Regions from separate parts of the Arthrobacter sp. 05L44 genome, predicted to be linked through region 2. Evidence: predicted binding sites of a transcription regulator. Region 2 holds the regulator's gene; the other holds the start of a gene.
The links. The regulator LexA, encoded in region 2, represses DNA repair genes until DNA is damaged. The targets are predictions, from matches to a motif close to TCGAACANNTGTTCGA.

Region 1: a site for LexA is predicted at 3,875-3,890, ahead of uvrA (excinuclease ABC subunit UvrA). Genes of this name have one in related genera too.

The regions. Positions count from the first base shown of each region.
Region 1 covers NZ_JBFTNS010000002.1:462,105-467,066, forward strand. The annotation lists gene AC1DHY_RS07400 (lysophospholipid acyltransferase family protein) at 1-487, opposite strand, end outside; gene uvrA (excinuclease ABC subunit UvrA) at 891-3,746, opposite strand; gene AC1DHY_RS07410 (GntR family transcriptional regulator) at 3,930-4,322, opposite strand; gene AC1DHY_RS07415 (ABC transporter ATP-binding protein) at 4,319-4,962, opposite strand, start outside.
Region 2 covers NZ_JBFTNS010000010.1:36,750-41,711, reverse strand. The annotation lists gene AC1DHY_RS15160 (histidinol-phosphate transaminase) at 1-901, opposite strand, end outside; gene AC1DHY_RS15155 (LysM peptidoglycan-binding domain-containing protein) at 1,035-1,427, opposite strand; gene lexA (transcriptional repressor LexA) at 1,845-2,594, shown strand; gene AC1DHY_RS15145 (ATP-dependent DNA helicase) at 2,678-4,657, opposite strand; gene hflX (GTPase HflX) at 4,797-4,962, opposite strand, start outside.

The sequences.
Region 1 (4,962 bases), on a different contig from region 2:
TGCTGTCCGCCGGCTGCAGGTTTTCTGTGCCGATGAGGCCCACCGGGATGACCGGGGCCCCGGTGGTGAGGGCCAGCCAGCCGACGCCGGTGCGGCCGCGGTAGAGGATACCGTCGCGGGAGCGGGTGCCTTCGGGGTAGATCCCGACGCCCTTGCCGGAGTCAAGGATGTCCAGCAGCGTCTTCAAGGCCTGCACGCTGGCGGCCTGTTCGCCGCGTTCGACCGGAATGGATCCGACGGCCTCGAAGAAGGACTTCATCAGCTTGCCCTTGGCGCCGCCGGTGGTGAAGTACTCGGCCTTGGCGAAGAACGCGACGGGGCGCGGCATCAGGGCCTGGACGATCACGCTGTCCAGGAAGGAGAGGTGGTTCGGCGCAACGATGAAGGGGCCGGACTTGGGCACATTCTCGAGTCCGATCACGGTGGGCCGGCAGGTGGACGTGACCAGACCACGCGTCGTCCAGCGGATTGCGTCAAACATTGCCAATGGTGTGCACCTCTTTTAGGGCTGTGGTCCCCGGGCAGTCGGAGATTCTGGTGATCGTAGCGGGTAACCCCGGGGCGGTGCGCGCAGGTTCAACTTCTCCGGCGGTTCGCCGGCCGCCGTCGGGCACAAAACCCCAGCCTACGCCCGCGGCGGGAGGCGGTGGTGCAGCCGTTCCGGCGGGCGGGCCGTCGAGGCCGGCAGGCACTCCCGCCGATGTATGCGTCACCGGAGTAGTTTCTCACGACGATGGGGATGCTTGAAATTCACATACCCCTGCAGGCATACGTCGCTGCCGACCGGCCTGCTGCCCGGCGACGCGCAAATGCCCTGCCGCGGCCGGAATAACCGGGGCGGCAGGGCATTTGCGCGTCGTGGGACAAAGACCGCGTCGCCAGGGGCGGGGTCAGCCCAGAATGTCCGCGAGGAACGTGGCCGTGTGGCTCTCCTTGGACTTGGCCACCTGCTCGGGCGTACCCGAGGTGACGATCCTGCCGCCGCCGGAACCGCCGTCGGGCCCCAGGTCGACAATCCAGTCCGCACTCTTGATGACGTCGAGGTTGTGCTCGATGGTGATCACGGTGTTGCCCTTCTCGACCAGGCCCTGCAGGACCATCAGCAGTTTGCGGATGTCCTCGAAATGCAGGCCTGTGGTGGGCTCGTCCAGGACGTACACGCTCCGGCCGTTGGACCGCTTCTGCAGCTCCGCGGCCAGCTTCACGCGCTGCGCCTCACCGCCGGAGAGGGTCGTGGCGGGCTGGCCCAGCCGTACGTAACCGAGGCCGACGTCCACCAGCGTCTTCAGGTGCCGGGCGATCGGCGAGAACGCGGCGAAGAACTCCGCGCCTTCCTCGATCGGCATGTTCAGGACGTCTGCGATGGTCTTGCCCTTGTAGTGCACCTCGAGCGTCTCGCGGTTGTAGCGCGCGCCGTGGCAGACCTCGCAGGGCACATAGACGTCCGGCAGGAAGTTCATCTCGATCTTCAGGGTGCCGTCGCCGGAGCAGGCTTCGCAGCGGCCGCCCTTGACGTTGAAGGAGAACCGGCCGGGCATGTAGCCGCGGACCTTGGCCTCAGTGGTCTCGGCGAAGAGCTTCCGGATGTGGTCGAAGACGCCCGTGTAGGTGGCCGGGTTGGAGCGCGGGGTCCGGCCGATGGGGCTCTGGTCGACGTGCACCACCTTGTCGAGGTGCTCGAGGCCCTGCACGGTCTTGTGCCGGCCGGCGACCTGCTTGGCGCCGTTGAGCTTGTTGGCGAGCACCTTGTAGAGGATCTCGTTGACCAGGGTCGACTTGCCGGAGCCGCTGACGCCGGTGACGGCGGTGAACAAGCCGAGGGGGAAGGCCGCGTCCACGTTCAGCAGGTTGTTTTCCTTGGCCCCGACGACTTTCAGCTCGCGCTTCTTGTCGTACTTGCGGCGTTTCTTCGGCACCTGGATGGACTTGCGACCGGACAGGTAGTCGCCGGTGAGGGATTCGGTGTTCTTCAGCAGGTCTTGGTAGGAACCGGAGTGGACCACCATTCCGCCGTGCTCGCCGGCGCCGGGTCCGATGTCGACCACCCAGTCGGCCTCGTGGATGGTGTCCTCGTCGTGCTCCACCACAATCAGTGTGTTGCCGAGGTCCCGGAGCCGGGTGAGGGTTTCGATCAGCCGCCGGTTGTCGCGCTGGTGCAGGCCGATGGACGGTTCGTCGAGGACGTACAGCACCCCCACCAGGCCGGAGCCGATCTGGGTGGCCAGCCGGATGCGCTGGGCCTCGCCGCCGGACAGGGTGCCGGAGGGGCGTTCCAGGTTCAGGTATTCGAGGCCGACGTCGAGGAGGAACGTCAGGCGGGCCTGGATCTCCTTGAGGACCTGGTGCGCGATCTGCGCCTCACGGCCGCTGAGCACCAGGGTGTCCAGGAAGTGCGCGCATTCGCGCATGGGCAGCGCCGCGACCTCGGCGATGGATTTGCCGTTGATGAGGACGGACAACGACGCCGGGTTCAGCCGGGCACCGTTGCAGGCCGGGCACGGGACCTGGCGCATGTACTCCTCGTAGCGGTCCCGGGCGGAGTCGGAGTCCGTCTCGGTGTGCTTGCGGTGCACGTACTGGACCACGCCTTCGAAGCCGGTGCTGTACTTGCGTTCGCGGCCGAACCGGTTGCGGTACTGGACCACCACCTGGTGGTCCTTGCCGTGCAGCACGGTCTGCCGGGCCTCCGCGGAGAGTTTCTCCCACGGGGTGGTCATCTTGAAGCCGATTTCCTTGGCCAGGCCGCCGAGGAGCCGGTTCCAGTATTCCGTGGTGGCCGTGCCGAGGGACCACGGGGCGATGGCACCCTCGGACAGCGAGAGCTCGGGGTTGGGGATGAGGAGTTCCTCATCGACCTCGAGCTTGGTGCCGATGCCGCTGCAGGCGGAGCAGGCGCCGAAGGGGTTGTTGAAGGAGAACGAGCGGGGCTCGATCTCGTCGATTGCCAGCGGGTGCTCGTTGGGGCACGCGAGGTGTTCGGAGAACGCGCGGATGCGTCCGGGATCGTCGGCCTCAAGGTCCACGAATTCGGCGAGGACCCGGCCCTCGGCCAGTCCCAGTGCGGTTTCGACGGAGTCCGTCAGGCGCTGGCTGATGCCGTCCTTGACCACCAGCCGGTCCACCACCACCTCGATGGTGTGCTTGAACTGCTTACCGAGCTTGGGCGGGTCGCTGAGCTGGATCAGCTTGTCGTCCACCCGGGCGCGGGAGTAGCCCTTGGCGGTGAGCTCCTTGAACAGCTCGACGAACTCGCCCTTGCGGCCGCGCACCACGGGCGCGAGGACCTGGAAGCGGGTGCCCTCGGGAAGTTCAAGGAGCTGGTCGACGATCTGCTGCGGGGTCTGCTTGGTGACCGGCTCGCCGCAGACGGGGCAGTGCGGGCGGCCCACCCTGGCCCAGAGCAGGCGCATGTAGTCGTAAATCTCGGTGATGGTGCCCACGGTGGAGCGGGGGTTCTTGCTGGTGGACTTCTGGTCGATGGAGACCGCGGGCGAGAGGCCCTCGATGAAGTCGACGTCGGGCTTGTCCACCTGGCCAAGGAACTGGCGGGCGTAGGCGGAGAGCGACTCGACGTAGCGGCGCTGCCCTTCGGCGAAGATTGTGTCGAAGGCGAGGGAGGACTTGCCCGAGCCCGAGAGTCCGGTGAAAACGATCATGGCGTCGCGCGGCAGGTCGAGGTCGACGTTGCGGAGGTTGTGTTCGCGCGCGCCCTTCACCACCAGGCGGGACAGGTCGGGACGGGCCAGCTCCGTACCGGACGACGCCGGGCTGGAGCGCTGTGGGGCCGCTTTTCCGGACTTCACCGGAACGGCGGCAGGCTGGACATCGACGGCAGGTTGATCAGCTACGGCTTTAGGCACGCCTCCAATGCTAATCGAAAACTTCTTCGAATATCCATTCCGGGCCGGGATGTGCTAATGGCGGCCCCGTTAGTGGCGGTCGTACGCCGCCGCGAGGAGTTGGACGGCCTCCGCGAAGCTGGCGCCCTGGGCCTTGGCGGCGTCAGCGAACTCCGCAGCGGCGGCGGCGAGCGAGCCCCAGGCCTCGTCGCGGGCGCACACGACGGTGCCGTTCCGACCGCGGGTGGCAACGACGCCGGCGGCTTCGAGTTCCTTGTAGGCCCGCGCCACGGTGTGCGGTGCAACGCCGAGCTCGGCCGCGAGGCTGCGCACGGCAGGGAGGCGGGTTCCTGGGGCCAGGGTGCCTTTGTCCGCGTGTTCGATGATGTTCAGCCGCAGCTGCTCGAACAGCGGCACGGAACTGCCGGTGTTGGGCTTCCAGGCGCCGGGGAACTGCGCCGCGGCATGCTCTGCGGCGCTCACCGGTCCGACTCCAGCACCCGTGCGGGCTGCTCGCGGCCGGCAAATTGAGCGCGGTAAAGCCCGGTGTACACACCGTCCGCGGCCATCAGGTCCTGGTGGGTCCCTTGTTCAACAATCCGTCCGTGGTCCATGACCAGAATTAGATCAGCGTCGCGGACTGTGGACAAGCGGTGGGCAATCACGAAGCTGGTCCTCCCCTGCCGGAGCCGGGCCATGGCCTGCCGGATCTGCATTTCCGTCCGGCTGTCCACGGAGCTGGTGGCCTCGTCGAGGATCAGGATGCTGCGGGCGGCCAGCTGGGCGCGGGCGATCGAGATGAGCTGGCGCTGGCCGCGGCTCAGGGAGTCGCCGTCGTTGCCCAGCATGGTGGCGTAGCCGGCCGGGAGGGCCCGGACGAACTGGTCCACGTGGCTTGCCTGGGCGGCGGCCACAATGTCGTCGTCGTCCGCGCCGGGCCGGCCGTATTCGATGTTCTCCCGGATGCTGCCGGTGAACAGCCAGGCGTCCTGCATCACGGTGCCGAAGGTTGCCCGCAGTCCGTCGCGGGGCAACTCGGCGATGTCCACCCCGTCGACCGTGATCCGCCCGGAGTCCAGCTCGTAGAACCGCATCAGGAGGTTGACCACGGTGGTCTTGCCGG
Region 2 (4,962 bases):
CCATCCGGATCAGTTCGGAGACGATCCTGTCCCGCTGGCGTTTGATGTCCTCGACGTCGGCCATCAGCGCCACGCGGTGGTGCAGGGCGGCCAGGGCCGTCGCCTGGGTGATGGCCGAGAGGTGGTACGGCAGCCGCACGAGGCGGAGGGCGTCGGTGACCTCCGGGGCGGCCGCCATATAGCCGAGCCGTGCGCCGGCGAGGGCGAAGGCCTTGCTCATGGTACGGGAGACGATCAGCCGCTCGCGGCCCGGCAGCAGGGTCAGGGCGCTGGGTGTGCCGTCGTGGGCGAACTCGTGGTAGGCCTCGTCGACGATCACGATGGTCTGGCTTTCCTGGCCCGCCTCATAGACGGCCTCCACAACATCCAGGCCCAGGCCTGTCCCGGTGGGGTTGTTCGGCGAGCAGAGGAAGACCACGCTGGGCTTCAGTTCGCGGACCTGCCGGGCTGCCGATTCCGCGCTGAGGCCGTAGTCCTCGGCGCGGACTCCCACGATGTATTCGGTGTCCGTCCCCGCGGCCAGCAGCGGGTACATGGAGTACGTGGGAGGGAAGCCGAGGGCGGTGCGCCCCGGGCCGCCGAAGGCCTGGAGGATCTGCTGGAGCACTTCGTTGGACCCGTTGGCGGCCCAGATGTTGTCCGCTTCGAGGCCGTGGCCCAGATACTCGGCGAGGGCCTCGCGGAGTTCGGTGAACTCGCGGTCCGGGTACCGGTTCAGCCCCGCGGCGGCCTCGGTCACGGCCTCGGCGATAGCGGCGCGGACGTCGGCCGGGACCCCGTGCGTGTTCTCATTGACGTTCAGCAGGATGGGCACGTCCAGCTGGGGTGCGCCGTAGGGGCGCAGGCCCCGCAGGTTTGTGCGGAGGGGCAGTCGGTTGAGGCGCTCTAGCTGGTCAGTCACCCGCCCAGTTTAAGTGAGACCCGGGCCCGCCCCGAAACTGTGACCCCGGAATGCCCGCCCCGTGGGGGCTGCCGGGGTTCACCAGGGGCGTTCACTCACACGCCGGCTGGTCATTCGCCGGCGGGGGCCCTGCCTACTTTGAAGGGACGAAAAGCTGCTGGCCGGGCATCACGCGGGCGGCGCCGAGGTTGTTGAGCTGGACAATGTCGGCCACGACGTCGCGGGGATCGCGTTCCGGTGCCACGGCGCCGGCGATCGCCCAGAGTGATTCGCCCGGCTGGACGGTGACGGTGACCGCGGGAGTCACCGAGAGCTCCGCGGCGGAGTCGGCCGCCTTGGCGGGGGCGTTGAGGAAACCGGCGAGCGACAGGACCATGACAGCCAGGACGATCAGCGGCAGGCCGATGAAGACGAACCGTCCCCGGCGGGTCAGCCGCAGGGGCGCCTGGCGTGCTGCCGCTTGGGGCACGGCCGTGCGGGACTTGATGGTGCCGAACGAACCGGACATAACGCTTACTGCTGACATAACTAAGCCCTCCTGGACCTCTCTGTGCCGCCCGGCGTACTCCATGTACCCGCCGCCAACCGGCCGAACCATCGAACGCGTGACCTTCATAGGCGAACCTGCGACTGCGAAACTTAGAACACAGAATCGAAACCTGCATTCGGTTCCCGTCGACAGGTTTCGAACACATATTCGAACTCTGCTTGTTCTGTTTTAGCACCTATGAACGAACATTGTCGAGACTCGCTAGAACAAATGTTTGAAAAACATGGTGTGCTGGCCTACTTTTGAATCACGGAACAACCGCTGGTGAGTTCACCTGCGGTTGGACAGTTCAAGTTCAACAACGGGGTCTGACATTTTTAGGCCCCGGGGGTTTTCAGGCCACAGCGGCCCGGCGGCAAGGTCCGCAGGGCGGAACGGAAAGGCATGGCGAATATGGCAGCACAAGCCGCCGGCGGGAGGGCTACCCAACGGAGCCCGCAGACCGGCCGGGCGCCGAAGAGCCTTACCGTCCGGCAGAAGAAGATCCTGGAGACGATCCAGCGTTCGGTCACGGACAACGGCTACCCGCCGTCCATGCGCGAAATCGGTGACACTGTGGGGCTCGCCAGCCTCTCCAGCGTCACCCACCAGCTCTCACAGCTGGAAAAGCTCGGTTACCTGCGGCGGGACCCCAAGCGGCCCCGTGCCATGGAAGTCCTGATGCCGCTAACCCTGGACGGCGGCGCCACCCCCATCTCCGGCGTCGAGAAGTCCAGCGGTCTGCGGGCCGTGGGCGGCCTCGCCGTCTCGGAACTGGCCAGCGCCACCGACACCGCGATGGTGCCGTTCGTGGGCCGGATTGCCGCCGGCGGCCCGATCCTGGCCGATCAGGTCGTGGAAGACGTTATGCCACTGCCACGCCAGCTGGTGGGCCACGGCGAGTTGTTTATGCTCAAGGTGGCGGGGGATTCGATGATCGACGCCGCCATCTGCGACGGTGACTGGGTGGTGGTCCGCCGCCAGAACGACGCCGTCAATGGTGACATCGTGGCCGCGCTGCTCGACGACGAGGCCACCGTCAAGACGTTCCGCCAGCGCGACGGCCACACCTGGCTGCTCCCCCAGAACACCCAGTACGAACCGATCCTCGGCGATCACGCCGTCATCATGGGCAAGGTCGTGTCCGTACTGCGCTCCCTCTAACCGGGAACCACCCAGCACCAACTCAGCAGGTCCCGTCCGATGTTCCGGACGGGACCTGCGGCGTTGGGGCAGAATTTTCCGGCCTATCCGGCGGCCGGGGCCTTGGCCAAGCGGTCGAGCGCGGCCAGCGCCACGGCCGGATCCGTGGTGGGCCAGAACGGTGGCAGCGCCGCGCGCAGGAAGCCGCCGTAGCGCTCGGTGGAAAGCCGGGAATCGAGTACGGCCACCACGCCCTTGTCCGACGTCGAACGGATCAGCCGGCCGGCGCCCTGCGCCAGGCGGATGGCCGCGTGGGTCGCCGAGACACTCATAAAACCGTTGCCGCCCGACTGTGCCACGGCCCGGGAGCGGGCGGTCATCAGGGGATCGTCGGGCCGTGGGAACGGGATCCTGTCGATGACCACGAGGCGGCAGGAATTACCCGGTACGTCAACGCCCTGCCACAGCGACATTGTCCCGAACAGGCAGGTGTCCGGCTCGTCCGCGAACTGCTTGACCAGCGCCGTCATGGTCGATTCGCCTTGGCAGAGGATGCTCAGGCCCAGCCTGGGCCGCATCGCCTCGGCGGCCTCCTCGGCAGCACGCCGGGAGGAGAAGAGGCACAGTGCCCCGCCGTTCGAGGCGCGGATAAGCTTCTCGAGTTCGTCGAGGGCCTCCGGGGAGGTACCGCGGCCCGGTTTGGGCAGGTGCTTGGCGACGTACAGGATGCCTTGTTTTGGATATTCAAACGGGGAGCCGACGTCGACGCCGGTCCAGCTGGGCGCCCCGGGCCCCACCAGTCCCAGTCCCCCGGCTGCGGGCTCGAATGCCGCTCCGATGGCGAGGGTCGCCGAGGTCAGGACGACTGTGTGGTCCGCGAACAGCCCTTCGCGCAGCCGCCCGGCGACGCTGAGCGGGGCGATGTTGACCAGGGCCGGCGCGGAGTCATCCGGCTGTGAGTAACCCTGCTGCGGGTCAAAGCTGCTGTTGCGCGAAAACCAGACCACCTCGCGGTTTTCCTTGGCGGCCAGGAGCCGTTCGCACAGCTCCAGGATCACCATCAGGCGGGAGCGGGCGAGCTGCCGGCCGCCGTCGGCCGGCGTGGCGCTATCCCCCTTGGAGTCGGAGAGCGCGGCGCGGCAGGCGTCGCGGAGCTGGTCAACGCAGTCCAGCTGTTCGCTGTTCAGGCCGTTCGGCATCAGCCCGCTTGGGACACCTTCGATGGCGAGTTCGAGGTTGGCGGCGGCGGTATTGAGCGCATCCACGGTGATCCCGGTGTGCTTACGGGCACCGGATGCCGCGGCGTGCACCATCGCGACGGACAGTTGCCCGGACACGGCGCCCGTGACGCGGTCCTGGAGCTCGTGCGCCTCGTCCACCACAACGACGTCGTATTCGGGCAGCACCGCGAGGCCCTCGAAGGCGCTGACGGCGAGCATGGCGTGGTTGGTGACCACAACGTCGGCGTCGGCGGCGTTCTGCCGGGCGAGTTCGCTGAAGCACTCGGCGGCGAGGGGGCATTTCTGCGCCCCCAGGCATTCCATCGAGGTGACGGACACCTGGCGCCAGGCGCGGTCGGTGACGCCCGGCAGAAGCTCGTCACGGTCGCCCGTCTGGGTCTCCTCGGCCCACTCCCGGAGCCTGACCACTTCCTTGCCCAGCTGGGATGAGGGCCCGCCCATGGCTGCGGCGAAGTGCGGTACGGAGGTGTCCTCGCCGAGGGAGAAAAGCTGGCCTTCCGCGGGCTCCTCGGACGGGAAGCCGCCCTCGAGCTTGTGGCGGCAGACGTAGTTGGCGCGGCCCTTCACCAGGGCGACTTTCACCGGCCGCTCCAGGGCCGGCGTAATGGTTTTCAGGAGACGAGGGAGGTCCCTGCCCACGATCTGGGTTTGCAGCGCGAGGGTGGCGGTGGAAACCAGGGTGGGTTTGTCGCTGACCAGCGAGTGGGCGATCAGCGGAATCAGGTACGCCAGGGACTTGCCGGTTCCGGTGCCCGCCTGGACCAGCAGGTGGTCGCCGGTGTCGATGGCGCGCGCCACCTGCCGGGCCATTTCGTGCTGGCCCTCACGGCTCTGGCCGCCCATCCCGGCGACCGCCCGGTCGAGGAGTTCAACCACGAAATCCTCGCCGGACGGGCCGCCTTTGGATGCGCCTGTTGTGGACGTTCCGTCTTCTGACCGGCCGGCGTCAGGCGATGCTGCCGCCTCCCCGGCTACTGCTGGTTCAGTCATTGCTGAGGAAGGCGTCCAGTTCGGCCGCAAGGCCCTCGCGTACCATCACCACGGCCCTGGTGCCGGCTTCCACATGGTCGAGGCTAATGATCTCGGCGTCGGTCTCGTGGAGCTTGCTGAGCAGGTCCCCGCGGTTGTACGGGATCATCAGCTCCATC